One region of the Paenarthrobacter sp. CAP02 genome, then DNA from elsewhere that is predicted to be linked to it. Evidence: riboswitches for the same ligand, from Rfam matches in the RefSeq annotation. Region 1 holds a riboswitch; each other region holds the start of a gene.
What was found. Region 1 has a riboswitch for S-adenosylmethionine ahead of metX (homoserine O-acetyltransferase MetX). Riboswitches for the same ligand answer to the same signal wherever they lie in the genome.
Positions count from the first base shown of each region.

Region 2: it holds a riboswitch for S-adenosylmethionine, as region 1 does, so the genes downstream of both, ABHM97_RS08560 (aminotransferase class V-fold PLP-dependent enzyme) here and metX (homoserine O-acetyltransferase MetX) in region 1, are expected to answer to the same signal.
Region 3: it holds a riboswitch for S-adenosylmethionine, as region 1 does, so the genes downstream of both, ABHM97_RS19650 (DUF1737 domain-containing protein) here and metX (homoserine O-acetyltransferase MetX) in region 1, are expected to answer to the same signal.

Region 1 covers NZ_JBEEII010000002.1:51,558-56,117, reverse strand. Annotated here, with positions in the region: gene ABHM97_RS03260 (CPBP family intramembrane glutamic endopeptidase) at 1-13, shown strand, start outside; gene ABHM97_RS03255 (VOC family protein) at 97-735, opposite strand; gene ABHM97_RS03250 (bifunctional o-acetylhomoserine/o-acetylserine sulfhydrylase) at 941-2,281, shown strand; SAM riboswitch class IV at 2,454-2,570, shown strand; gene metX (homoserine O-acetyltransferase MetX) at 2,586-3,719, shown strand; gene ABHM97_RS03240 (hypothetical protein) at 3,728-4,147, opposite strand; gene ABHM97_RS03235 (winged helix DNA-binding domain-containing protein) at 4,191-4,560, opposite strand, start outside.
Region 2 covers NZ_JBEEII010000004.1:169,517-174,076, forward strand. Annotated here, with positions in the region: gene ABHM97_RS08555 (class I SAM-dependent methyltransferase) at 1-296, opposite strand, end outside; gene ABHM97_RS08560 (aminotransferase class V-fold PLP-dependent enzyme) at 417-1,823, opposite strand; SAM riboswitch class IV at 1,857-1,970, opposite strand; gene hisN (histidinol-phosphatase) at 2,154-2,966, opposite strand; gene rsgA (ribosome small subunit-dependent GTPase A) at 3,021-4,136, opposite strand; gene aroA (3-phosphoshikimate 1-carboxyvinyltransferase) at 4,139-4,560, opposite strand, start outside.
Region 3 covers NZ_JBEEII010000014.1:88,725-93,284, forward strand. Annotated here, with positions in the region: gene ABHM97_RS19640 (O-succinylhomoserine sulfhydrylase) at 1-1,160, opposite strand, end outside; gene ABHM97_RS19645 (rhodanese-like domain-containing protein) at 1,161-1,571, opposite strand; gene ABHM97_RS19650 (DUF1737 domain-containing protein) at 1,568-1,831, opposite strand; SAM riboswitch class IV at 1,845-1,958, opposite strand; gene ABHM97_RS19655 (NtaA/DmoA family FMN-dependent monooxygenase) at 2,124-3,452, shown strand; gene ABHM97_RS19660 (aromatic amino acid ammonia-lyase) at 3,452-4,560, shown strand, end outside.

The sequences.
Region 1 (4,560 bases):
GGGGCTGGGGTAGGCGGCCGTTAAAAATATCCGGCCGCCATCGGTGGGTGACGTCATTGGCACCCGCTGATGGCGGCCGAAGCTTTTGTGGAACGGTCAGATGGTAACGGCCCCGGAGGCTGTTTCGAAGGTCACAGCCATGATGCCCGGAGTACCCCGCGGTGCGATCCACTGGACGGCTACGTCCTCCAGCGGCTTTTCCACGGGTTCGCCCAACCACTCGGTCACACGTTCCGCCGAGCCCGCAATGGTGAGGCTGGACATCTTCACGTCACTTTCGTAGACCTTTGAAGGATGCAGGGTGGGGTCGCCCTCCCACTTGAGGAGGTAAGGGACCTGGGGATCGGCAATCAGGCCAAGGATGCCGATCTGCTGCCACACCAGCTCGCGGCCGTCAGGGAACTTGCGGTTACCGGGTACGGCGGCACGGCCGAGGCGCTCCTCGAAAGGGGCGAGGTCGTCAACGGCGACGCACCAGCCCATCCAGCCACCACCGGCAGCCGAGCGTGCACGCACTGCCTGGCCAAAGGGGGCTTTGTCGGAAGCCGGGTGGTCCAGGACCTCCACGACTTCCAGGTACTTGTTATCCGCGAGGGGAATGATCATGTTCCGGGTTCCGAAGCGCGGGTGCACTCCGCCCCGGACTGCGTCCACTCCCAATGCCGCGGAAATTCGTTCGGTAGTGGCCAAAAGGCCATCTCGTTCACAGGCGTAAGAGACGTGATCCATGCGCATGGCATCATCTTGGCACTTTGTGATCGGCGTCTCAGCTAAGCCAAGCCTTACCAACATGGGATGTTATTGCACAAGGGTGCAACAGTGTCACAAACGTACGCCGGGGGACCGAATCATTCCACCGGCGTCACAAAGCTGTCCAAGGCCCGCAGGGTGTTCCTAGACTGGCCCCAGTTCACACCACTTCATCAATTCCGTTGAAACCATGTGCCACGAACAGGAGAACTCCATGTCCCAAGGATGGTCTTTCGAAACCCGCCAGATCCATGCAGGCCAAGAGCCTGACGCCGCCACCGGTGCTCGTTCGCTGCCGATCTACCAGACCACGTCCTTCGTGTTCCCCAGCGCCGAAAGCGCAGCCAACCGCTTCGCACTAGCCGAGCTCGCGCCGATCTACACGCGCATCGGAAACCCCACCCAGGATGCCGTTGAACAGCGGATCGCCAGCCTTGAAGGGGGCCTCGGCGCGCTCCTGCTCAGCTCCGGACAAGCGGCGGAGACGTTCGCCATCCTGAACATCGCCGAGGCGGGCGACCACATTGTGGCCAGCCCCAGCCTCTACGGCGGGACCTACAACCTGCTCGCGCACACCCTGAAGAAGTTCGGTATTTCGGTCACCTTCGTCGCGGACCCGGACAACCTGGACCAGTGGCGTGACGCCGTGCAGCCGAATACCAAGCTCTTCTTCGGCGAAGTAGTGTCCAACCCGCGCCAGGACGTCCTGGACATCGAAGGTATCGCAGGGGTCGCGCACCAGGCCGGGGTGCCGCTCATTGTCGACAACACCCTGTCCACTCCCTACCTGATCCGTCCCATCGAATGGGGCGCCGACATCGTGGTGCACTCCGCCACCAAGTACCTCGGCGGACACGGCTCGGCAATTGCCGGGGTGATCGTGGATTCGGGGAACTTCGACTTCGGCAAGGACCCCGAGCGGTTCCCGGGCTTCAACACCCCCGATCCCAGCTACAACGGCCTGGTCTACGCCCGCGACCTCGGCAAGGACGGGGCGCTCGGCGCAAACCTCTCCTACATCCTCAAGGCCCGCGTCCAGTTGCTCCGGGACCTGGGCTCCGCCGTCGCGCCTTTCAATGCCTTCCTGATCGCCCAGGGGCTGGAAACCTTGAGCCTTCGCGTGGAACGCCACGTCGCCAACGCCACCAAAGTGGCGGAGTGGCTTGAAGCGCACGACGACGTCGAATCGGTCGCCTACGCGGGTCTGCCGTCCAGCCCGTGGTACCAGCGCGGCAGGAAGTATGGCCCCAAAGGCACCGGCGCCATCGTCGCATTCAACATCAAGGGCGGCGTCGAAGCCGGCAAGCGCTTCGTGGACGGGTTGGAGCTTCACTCACACGTGGCAAACATCGGCGATGTGCGTTCGCTGGTCATCCACCCGGCCTCCACAACGCACAGCCAGTTGACAGCAGAGCAGCAGGAGATCGCCGGCGTCAAACCGGGCCTGGTGCGCCTGTCTGTTGGCATCGAGCACGTGGACGACATCATCGCCGACCTCGAAGCAGGCTTCAGGGCGGCCAAGGGCGCTTAGTAGCCCGCCTGATCCAGTAACGAACACCTTCTGTGGAGCGCCGCCCGCGCCGTCGAATATTCGAAGGGCGGTGCTCCGCAGCGTCCACTCGCGAACGATGTGACCCGAAACCGTCACAGTGTTGTCATATTCTTCGCCAGAGCGGCCCTGTTTTTCCTACACTCTTTCTATAGGTCACGAGTGCCAGCATGTAGCCCCGGCTTGCTGGCCGGCAACCCTCCTCCGCGGTGGGGTGCCCCGGGTGAAGACCTGGCCCGTTCGCGCGCAAGGCGACGGGCAAGCGCGAGGAATAGGTGTCAAAGGAATGACCATCACTGCAACAGCCATACCCACAGCCGAGGAAGCGGACGGCACGGTTAGGTACGCCAGCATCGGTTCGCTCGAACTCGAGGCCGGTGGTTTCCTTCCGGACGTTGTCCTGGCCTACGAAACGTGGGGCCGGCTCAATGCGGATGCCTCCAACGCCGTGCTTATCGAGCATGCGCTCACGGGCAGCACACATGTGGCCCGCGGAGCAACCGACGAGGAAGGATGGTGGGAACAACTCGTCGGACCTGGCGCCACCATCGATACCACCAAGTACTTCGTGGTCTCCATCAACATCGTGGGCGGCTGTTACGGAAGCACGGGCCCGTCCTCCGAAGCACCGGACGGCCAGCCCTGGGGCTCCCGGTTCCCGCTGATCACGCTGCGCGACAGCACTGAGGCTGAAGCGCGACTCGCAGACACCTTGGGAATCAAGGCCTGGCATGCCGTACTGGGCGGATCCATGGGAGGTGCCAGGGCCCTGGAATGGGCCGTGACATTTCCCGAACGGGTTGAACGGTGCGCTGTGATTTCGGTCGGCGCCTACAGCACGGCCGAGCAGATTGCGTTCGCGCAGGCCCAAACCCTTGCCATCCGGCAGGACCCGAACTTCAATAACGGTGACTACTACGGCGGCCCAGCCCCGGAAGAGGGCCTGGCATTGGCCCGCCGGATTGCGCACATCACCTACCGCTCGGCCCTGGAACTGGATTACCGGTTTGGCCGGGAGCCGCAGCACCAGGAAACGCCGCTTGCTGCCGCCGTCCTCGCGGAGCGGGGCCGATACCAAGTGGAGAGCTACCTGGACCACCAAGGGAACAAGCTTGTCCGCCGCTTTGACGCGAACAGCTACGTTGCCATCACCGAAGCCCTGATGTCCCACGACGTGACCAGGGGGCGTGGCTCACTCCGAGACGCACTGTCCCGGACCACTGCGCAGTTCTTCATTGCGGCGGTGGACAGTGACAGGCTTTACTTCCCCGCACAATCGCGGGAATTGGCGGCCGCGCTTCCCGGGAAGGTTCCGGTCCACGTCATCGAAGCCCCGATTGGCCACGACGGCTTCCTGACCGAAATCGGCCAACTGTCCGCGCAACTCCACCAGGCCTTCTTTTCCCAGTCCGCCTCCTGAAGCGGCATTTAGCCGTTCATGATGTCGCCGCGCTGCTTCATGTAGTCCTCCATGGCGATTTCGCCGTTGCTGAACTTCGCGTCAAGCTCGGCCAGCTTCCGTGCCCTAAAGCCATGCGGCTCCGAAGGGGTGGGTGGGGGTGTTGGCATCGGGGATGAAGGGCTCGACGGCGGAGCCGCCTGCGGTGCCTGATCAGCCGGGCGGATGACGGCCGGGTCGGTGGGGTACCCGGGGTACCCCTGCTGCGGATAGCCCTGGGGTGGATATCCCGGGCCGGGGAGGTTCTGCGGCGGGTAGCCCTGGGGTGGATATCCCGGCCCGCGGAAGCTATTGTCCTGGAGCCTGCGGGCGCGCGAGCGGTTGTACAAGCGGATCCCAAAGGGAATCACCCACGAGCAGACGATGATCCAGAAGATCAGATTGTTCACGGTTCAGGCCTCCTAGGTCTGATCCCAGCTTAGCCCTGACGCCTCATGCCCTTTTGGTCGGGAGGCCAAGGAAGCGTCCGTATCGCTCCACTTCGGCGTCCAGGGCGGTTTGCTCATCCGGCGTCGTGGGCCGGTCCATCCTGATGTCGAGTTCGCAGACGCCGTTGATGAATCCGTGCCGCCACCACCCTGCCAATCGTCCGTCCACCAGCACAACGTGCAGGGGGCTGTTGTCCGTGGAAAGGTACGGTGCCGTTCCGCCGAGGTAATGCCGTGACTGGGAGTAACCCATCACGTACTCGTCATAGCACTGGATGAGGTCAACGCGTGGGAGTGCCGCCTCGTGGCGCGGCCCGGAAAGCCCCTCGACTTCTTCGGAGGCGAGGTGAAATTCCAACCCATCGAAAGAGGCC
Region 2 (4,560 bases), on a different contig from region 1:
ACGAGTGCGTTGACCTGCGGATAGCTTTTGCGCAGTTGTTCCAGCATGTCCGGTGAAGGATCGACGGCGGCAACCTCCAGGTTCCGCTGGAGGAGAAGCGACGTGAACTTGCCGGTGCCCGCCCCGATGTCGGCCGCTGTCCGGGCCCCTTGGGGCAGGATCCATTCCAGGGAGTCCATGGGGTATCCGGGGCGCACGCGGTCATAGTGCTCCCCGCCGTCCTGGAAGCTTTGGCCCAGTTCGTGCCTGCGGGTGGCGTGGAGCTTGGGACCGCGTGGTCCTGCTGGTCCGGGAATGACCGCCGGACGACTCGCGGCTCCGGGGGACGGCGTGGACACGCGGAGCTCCTTCACAGGGTTGCCAAAAGGTACCCTACGAATTTACCGCAGCCGTGAAACCCTTTGGTGCGCGGATTCCTAGTCCACAGTGCAGGGCGCCGCGCCTGCCGTGCCCGGAGTATTGGGTGCCCATTCGGGGTAGCTGCGGTGGTCGTTCGCAGGTACCCAGCGGCCTTCGTCCACGACGTAGTCCCAGCCAAGTCCGTTGCGCTTGAGTTCCTCGATGCCTGCCAGCAACCTGGTAGCGTCCTCCAACCGGGAGCCGACGCCGAAGCTTGCCCGCAGCGAACCTGACGGGAGTCCCAGGCGCTTGAGCAGCGGGTGGGCGCAGAACCGGCCATCCCGAAGGCCGACACCGTGTTCCGCCGCGAGGTAGGCGGCGACCAAACCGGCGTCGAAGCCTTCCACGGAGAAGTTGACCACACCGATGGTGTCTGCGGAATCGCTGAAGATCTTGTGGACAGAGACGCCCTCAATCGCTTCCAGGCCTTCAACAAGGTAGGAACGTATGGCCGCTTCATGGGCATGCCATTCCTGCTCATCCAGGCTGGCCAGTACCTGGGTGGCGCGGGCCAGGGTTGCCGCTCCCAGGACGTTGGGAGAACCGCCCTCATGGCGGGCCGGGCCGGTAGCCCAGCTGACCGAATCCAACCGGGCTTCACGGACGGCTCCGCCGCCAGCCAGGTGGGGGACGCCGGCGTCGAGCCAGTCAGGGCGCCCCACCACCACTCCAGCGCCGAACGGAGCGTAGAGCTTGTGGCCGGAGAAGACCAGGTAGTCGATGTCCGCTTCTGCGATGTTGATGCGGCGGTGGGGTGCAAGTTGGGCGGCGTCCACCACGATCCGTGCGCCGAACCCGTGGGCAAGGGCAGCCAGTTCGGCGATGGGGAGGATTTCACCGGTGACGTTGGAAGCGCCGGTGACAGCCAGCAGGCTCACGCCGCCTTGGGCGAGCTCATCGCGGAGTTTGTCCAACGTGGCGGCCAGGGTTGGTGCTGCAACGACGCTTCGGTGGGGCACACCCTGCCAAGGCAGCAGGTTGGCGTGGTGTTCGATGTCCAAGTAAAGAACCTCGCCAGCGACCTGGCCATCAACCACGGGGAGGCATCCGGCCAGCAGGTTCAGGGAGTCCGTGGTGTTGCGGGTGAAAATCACCGAGTCGTCAGCCCGGCCGCCCACGAATTCACGCACAATGTTCCGCGAATTTTCGTAGACGGAGGTGCTGATCTGCGAAGCAAAACCTGCACCGCGGTGAACGCTGGCGTAGTAAGGCAAAACCTCGTTGAGGTGCGCCGAGACGATGGTCAGGGCAGGTGCCGATGCGCCGTAGTCGAGGTTGGCATAACGGACATGGCCGCCCTGGATCAGGGGTGCCTGCAGCTCCGCGCCTGTGACAGCGGCCAGTGGACGTGCTGCAGCAACCGGCACCGCGCTTGCCTCAGCAAACGACGGAATGGTGTTGGCGTTGAACGTAACGGTGCTCATGGGACCTCACTTAAGAGGGACCCCCGCATGGGGGATCCGCGCTTGCCGTATCCGTTCCGGACCGGCCGGGTCGTCACCCGGGGCACCCCACCGCGAATGGAGGGTTGCCGGCCAGCAAACCGGGGTTTAGCGCTGGCACTCGTGACCTGTAAGAAAGGTTAGGGCATACCCTCCAGCCCCTCCAAAGCCGGTGAACATTGTTAAGCGCATTGTTACGTGGAACGAAAAAGTCGTCATTGGGCGAAGATAAAACGGCGGACGGCCCTAAAAGGGGCCATCCGCCGTCGAAAATTTCGTGGTGGTTCGATATGGGCCTTGCCGCAACCGGAGCTAGAGGAGGTCGTCCAGCCCGGGGTTGAGGCGCTTGAGGACCTCCGAATGCAGTATCGAGTTGGTGGCCAACGCGTTACCGCCGAACGGTCCGTCTTCGCCTTCCAGGGACGTGAAGCGTCCGCCGGCTTCGGTGACGATGGGTACCAGGGCGGCCATGTCGTAGAGATTCAGCTCAGGTTCGCAGGCGATATCCACGGCGCCTTCGGCGACCAGGCAATAGGACCAGAAATCCCCGTAGGCGCGAGTACGCCAGATGTCCTCTGTGAGTCCCATGAATTCGTCGAGGTTGCCGCGTTCTTTCCAGCCGGAAAGGCTCGAGTACGACATCGACGCGTCCGCCAACCGGGAGACGTTGGAAACCTTCAGGCGTGTGGCGGAGGCGAGCGAACGGCCCATGTAAGCACCCATGTCCTTGGCTGCCCACCACCGCTTGCCCAGAGCCGGGGCGCTCACTACGCCAACAACCGGTTCGCCTTCATCGACCAGCGCAATCAACGTTGCCCATACCGGAACACCGCGAACGAAGTTCTTGGTGCCATCGATGGGATCGATGATCCAACGACGCGAGCCGTGTCCGCTGCTGCCGAATTCCTCGCCAAGAACGGCGTCGCGGGGGCGGGAACGGGACAGCTGGCCGCGAATCGCTTCCTCCGCGGCCTTGTCCGCATCTGTGACGGGTGTGAGGTCCGGCTTGGTTTCGATCTGCAGGTCCAGTGCCTTGAAGCGATCCATGGTCTGGGCATCTACTGAGTCTGCGAGGACGTGGGCGAGACGCAAGTCATCGTTGTAGGTGGAAACGGGATGGGTCATGCCACCAAACTATCCTGAATCAATGGCCGCAGTGGGGACGTGAAGCCGCCACGATCAGTTGACCGTGCCCAATTCCTTGGCCTCTTTCGCTTCGAGCCGGGGATCGGCCCCAAGCAAGCGACGCAGCGAGGCAAGGCGGGCGACGCCTGAGGGTCCGGCATGGCCTTCGTTGACCCACGCATCCAGTCCGCAATTGATGGCGGTTGCGTCGTGTTTGCAGCCGCGTTCGCAGCCATCCGTGCCGGGCTCCAAGTCGGGGAAGGAGCGCAGAATCCGGTCCGGGTCCACATGGGCCAAACCGAAGGAGCGGATGCCGGGAGTATCGATGATCCAGCTTCCCGTGGGGGCGTCATCGAGTTTAAGGGCCAGGGCCGACGAGGAGGTGTGCCTGCCGCGGCCCGTCACGGCGTTCACGCCGCCAGTGGCGCGTTCGGCACCCGTCAGGGCGTTGACCATGGTGGACTTGCCCACACCGGAATGGCCGAGCATGACAGTTACTTTTCCGCCGAGGTGGGAGCGGAGCTGCGCGACGGCATCCCGGTCCAGGCGGGCAGACAGGCCGTCGTCGGAACGCGCGTCAATGCCGCCGGCCCCTGAATCGGCGGTCCGGCTGATGATTACGGGGAAGTCCAGGCTGAGGTAGTTCGCCAGCAGTTCCGCCGGGTCCTTGACGTCCGCCTTGGTGATGAGCAGCAGCGGCTCGATGCCGGCGTCATACGCGGCCACCAGGGCACGGTCGATGAATCCGGTCCGGGGCTCGGGGTTCGCGGCCGCCACCACCACCACGAGTTGATCGGCATTGGCCACGACCACACGTTCGATCGGATCGGTGTCGTCGGCACTGCGGCGCAGGAGCGTCCTGCGCTCCTCCACCCGGACCAGGCGGGCGAGGGTATCCGGGTCTCCGGAGACATCTCCGACCAGGGCGACGAAGTCACCCGGGACCACGGGGTTACGCCGCAGTTCACGGGCCCGCGCTGCGATGACCAGGCGCTCGTTGTCGGTGTCTTCCCCGACAATTGCCCGGTACCGTCCCCGGTCTACTGTGATGATGCGCCCAATGACGGCGTCATCGTGGCTTGGGCGGTCCTTGGTCCTGGGGCGTGACCCTTTTTTGTTGGGACGGATACGGACATCGGACTCGTCCCAGGAGCGTGCGTCACGGGCCATGGTCAGTTGCCGGCCTCTTCCGCGCCGGCAGTCCCGAGCATTCGAACCCACATGTCCGGGAACTCCGGCATGGTCTTCGACGTCGTGGCGATGTCTTCGACCCTGACGCCTTCGACGGCGAGCCCAAGGATGGCACCCGCTGTGGCCATGCGGTGGTCCGCGTAGCTGTGCACCACGCCGGCGTGCAGGGCTGCCGGCCGGATGACCAGGCCGTCAGCCGTTTCCTCAGCGTCACCACCCAGCCTGTTGATCTCGGCCACCAGGGCCGCGAGACGGTCAGTCTCGTGGCCACGCAGGTGGGCAATGCCCGTGAGGCGCGAAGGCCCGGCTGCCAGTGCGCAGAGAGCGGCAACGGTGGGTGCGAGTTCGCTGGTTTCGTCGAAGTCCGCGCCCTTGATCTGCTGCCCGCCGGTGACGGTCAGTG
Region 3 (4,560 bases), on a different contig from region 1:
TCCTCCAGGCCCACGGACAGGCGAACCACGCCATCGCTTAGCCCAATTGCTGCGCGGCCCTCCGGACCCATGGCCCGGTGGGTCGTCGTGGCCGGGTGGGTGATGAGGGACTTGGAGTCGCCAAGGTTGTTGGAGATGTCGATGACTCCGAGGCCGTCCAGCAAAGCGAAGGCGGCCTCCTTCGCGGAACGTCCAGCCGACGGCGAAAGCTCGAATGTCAGGACCGTACCGCCGGCCTTCATCTGCTTTGCCGCGAGCTCGTATTGCGGGTGCGACTTCAACAGCGGGTACTTGACCCAGCTGATGGCGGGCTGCTGCTCGAGCCATTCCGCGATCTTCAAAGCGGACGCAGAGCTGTGATTCACGCGCAGCCCCATGGTCTCCAACCCCTTGGTCAGCACCCAGGCGTTGAACGCGGACAGCGAAGGTCCGGTGTGCCGCATGAGCTGCTTGACCGGGCCGTCGATGAACTCCTTGGTGCCCAGGATGGCGCCGCCAAGAACGCGGCCCTGGCCGTCGATGTGCTTGGTGCCGGAATACACGATCACGTCGGCGCCCAGCTCACCACACCGCTGCAGCAGTGGAGTGGCAAAGACATTGTCGACGACGACGGTCGCGCCGGCGGCATGCGCCAGCTCGCTGACGGCGGCGATGTCGACGATCTCCTGCATGGGGTTGGACGGGGATTCGAAAAACACGGCCGTGGTGGGCTTGGACAGGGCTTCACGCCACTGGTCCAGGTCGGGTCCATCAACGAATACTGTCTCCACGCCCCAGCGCGGAAGAATTTCGTTGAGGATCACGAAGCAGGACCCGAACAGGGAGCGGGCGGCGACTACGCGGTCACCGGCAGCCAGCAGGGCACCCAAGGCGGTGAATACCGCAGACATGCCGGACGCCGTCGCAAAGCAAGCTTCGGTGCCCTCCAGCAGGCGGAGCCGTTCCTGGAAGGTGGCCACGGAGGGGTTTCCGTAACGGGAGTAGACGAATCGCTCGTCCTCACCGGTGAAGGCACGTTCGGCAGCGGCAGCCGATTCGTAGACGAAGCCGGAGTTCAGGAAAACGGCCTCGGACGTTTCCTGGAAGTTGGTGCGGTCAAGACCGCCACGGACGGCCTGGGTATCAGGATTCCAGCCAGCGGCGTCGGGATTGAAAGTCACTTAGTCGGTCCCCAGGTTCGTTGGTAGGCCACGGTTTTTCCAGCCATTTACAGTGCGCTCGCCATAGCGGTCAGGCTCGCCTTCAAAGCCCTCAAGGACGTTGTACGCGGTGAAGCCTGCCTGGGTTGCGGCGATGGCTGCAGCGATTGAACGCTGGCCGGAGCGGCACAGGAAGACCAGCTCCACGCCGTCGTCTTCGGGCGCTTGCTGCCGCAGGTCCTCGATGAAGCGGGAGTTGGGGATGCCGCCGGCGAGGTTCCACTGGATGAACAGGGGATCGTTGTCCGTAGCTTTGGTGTCCGGGATACCGATGTGGGCCCATTCGCCCTCGGTACGGACATCCACCAGGATGGCACCCGCCTCAAGTTTGGCCCACGCGTCCTGCGGGGTCAGGTCACCTGCGTAGCTCATGCGTGGCCCTCGAATGCTTCGTCGTCGTCATTTTCAAGCTGGTCGACGGCGTCGGCCACGGCGGCGTCTGCGTGGGCGATCGCTGCGGGAAGCACGATTGCCTGGGCGACGATGACGTCCGTGCCATTAAAGGTGGCTGCCGGGCTGCCATGGAGCACATAGCCCTCGGCGAGTGCGGAGCTGATCCGCTCGCAGAAATCGCGGGTGTCCGGGCCTGTGATCAGGCGGTAGGAAAGTTTTTCTTCAGTGGGTTCAGGCATTGCTGGTGCTCCTCAGTCACGCTTGCAGTTCGAATTTGTCCGATACGCCGAGTAGTCACCTGAGGCACCCCGCCGGAGAGAGGGTTGCCGACCAGCAAGTCAGGGCTTCGCGCTGGTACTCATTACTCAAGAAAAACGTAGCATTCAGGGCGCCCGGGCTGCATGTGGCGGAGGTTTGCCCGCCGTCATGTTGCGTAACCGGAGGGTGCTGTGGCAGGGCCCATTTATGACGTCCCGGGAGCATAATTGACGCAGTACGTCCCCCTGTAACTTCGCAAGAAACCAGGTCGCGGTGAACGAACAGAGCAGTCCTACACTCAAGCCCATGCTGCATTTTGGATGGTTCGTGGGCCACGGATTCGGAGTTCAGGGTTGGGGGACGCCCGGCTACGGGCTGGGCTATGACTGGAAGAAGCCTGCCCTGTACCAGGAGGCCGTGCGGGCCTTCGAGCGATCCGGGCTCGACCTGTTCATCATCGAGGACTCGCTTACCGTTCCTGATACCTACGGCGGTACGGCCGAGGTGTCCCTGGCGCATGCATCCTTCGCACCCAAGCACGACCCCCTCGCGTTGGTTCCCTACCTGCTCTCCGCGACAGAGCACCTCGGGATCGTGCCCACGGTCAGCGCTTCCTTCTATCCGCCCTTCACTGCCGCCCGGCTGCTGGCCACCTTGCAGCACTTCTCAGAGGGTCAGCTTGGCTGGAACGTGGTGACGTCCGGCAGCGACCTCGCGGCGCAAAACTACGGACTGGACCAGCAGATTGAACATGACCTGCGGTACGAGAAGGCGGAGGAATTCGTCGACGTCGTGAGGCGGCTTTGGCGGAGTTGGGAACCAGGCGCCGTGCTGGAGGACGTTTCCGCCGGGGTATTCGCCGACCACACCAAAGTTCACCCGATCAACCATGAAGGCGACTTCTTCAAGGTCCGGGGCCCGCTGAACACGGCGCCCCTGCCGGAGGAGCCCGTGTTGGTTCAGGCGGGGGCTTCACCCCGCGGCAAGGCGTTCGCCGGCGGACATGCCGATGTGGCGATCGCCCTGGCACGTGGTGTGGACGGGATGAAAGCGTACCGGGACTCGATCCGCGCCGAGGCCGCGAAGGCCGGCAGGAACCCTGATGACGTGAAGGTCTTGTTTGTCCTCAAGCCCACGGTGGTCGGTTCCGCTGCCGAAGCCGAGGAACTGCGTGCCCAGCGGCGTGAGCTCACCCAACGCGACATCGACAGCCAGCTCAACTCCATCTCCTACCTCTCCGTGATCGACTTCAAGCAGTTCGACCTCGATGCCCCGTTGCCCGAGCTGACGACCAACAGCAACCAAGGGACCTTGGAGCACTTCGCAAAAGCCGCGCCGCCAGGTTCCACGCTTCGCCAGATCCTGCAAGCCCGCAGCGGTGGGGCAGGGGACTCGATCATCGGTACGGTGGGCGAAATCGCCGACTACCTCGAGGAGTCCGGCTCCGCGGTGGGCGGAGATGGGTTCCTTTTCTCCGGCTTCGTTGATCCCGTGACGGTGCATGGAGTGCTGGACAAACTCACCCCTGAGCTGCGCCGGCGGGGGCTGTTGAGGAAGAGTTACGGCAACGGCGGATTCCGGCAGAACCTCCTGGACTTCTGATGACGTCCGATGATGCAGGGACCCTGGTGATAGGAACGGCCCCGATACGCGCTGAACGCTTGGCCCTGGCAGCTAGCGACGACTCGTTTCACGTGAAACTCAACCATGATGCGTTGACTTTGATCGGCCGATCCCGGGAGATCTTGGAGCAGGCTGCGGCGTCCGGCCAGCGGGTCTACGGGCTCAATACCCTGCTGGGATCCGGTCGTGACACCGTTGTGGAGGACAAGTCGATCCTCAGCTATCAGGTTCAGGTTGTCCGGTATCACAACAGCGGCGTGGGCCCATATCTGGACCGCGCCGCCGCCCGGGCCGTCATTCTTGCCCGCCTTGTGGGATTCAGCCGTGGTGGCTCAGGAGTGCGTCCCGAGACGGCCCGTTTCTATGCCGAACTCCTGAACCGCGGCGTCCACCCCGCCATCCCTTTCGAGGGCTCAGTGGGCTCATCGGACCTCACCCAGCTCGCCGCTGTCGCGGCCGTGGCCCTTGGCGAAGGTGAAGCGTTCGACGTCCACGGCACCTTGGTCCCGGGTTCCAAAGCGCTCGCTGACGCCGGGCTGCAGCCCCTCACTCTCGCAGCCGGTGAAGCCCTGTCGCTGGTGAGCGCAAACTCCTACTCCGTGGGCGTCGGTGCCCTGGTCCTTAGGCGACTGCGGCACCTGGCCGAACTTGCCGACGTCGCGCTTTCCTTGTCCCTTGAGACCATCGCAAGGTACGACGGCGGTGGGAACCTCAGCCCGTTTTCGCCGGCGATCCAGGCAGCCAAGGCAGTGAACGGGCAGCGGGACTCGGCCGCTGCTGTTCGTCGACTTTTGAGCGGCGGCTGGCTGGAGGATGTCCGGGCTGAGGTTTCGGTTCAGGACGCCCTCTCCTTCCGGGCCGCACCGCAGACACACGGGGCATTCCGGTCCTTGGTGTCGGATCTGGGTGAGGCGCTGGAAGTGGAACTCAACGGACGCGGTGATAACCCGTTGGTGGATGTCGGGTCCGGGCAGGTGGTGTCTGGCGGGAATTTCCAGCCCACCCAGTTGGCGCTGTCCTTTGAAGTGTTGCGGCTCGCTTTGGCCCATGTGGGCATCTCCAGCGAGCGGCGCATCGCCAAGTTGTA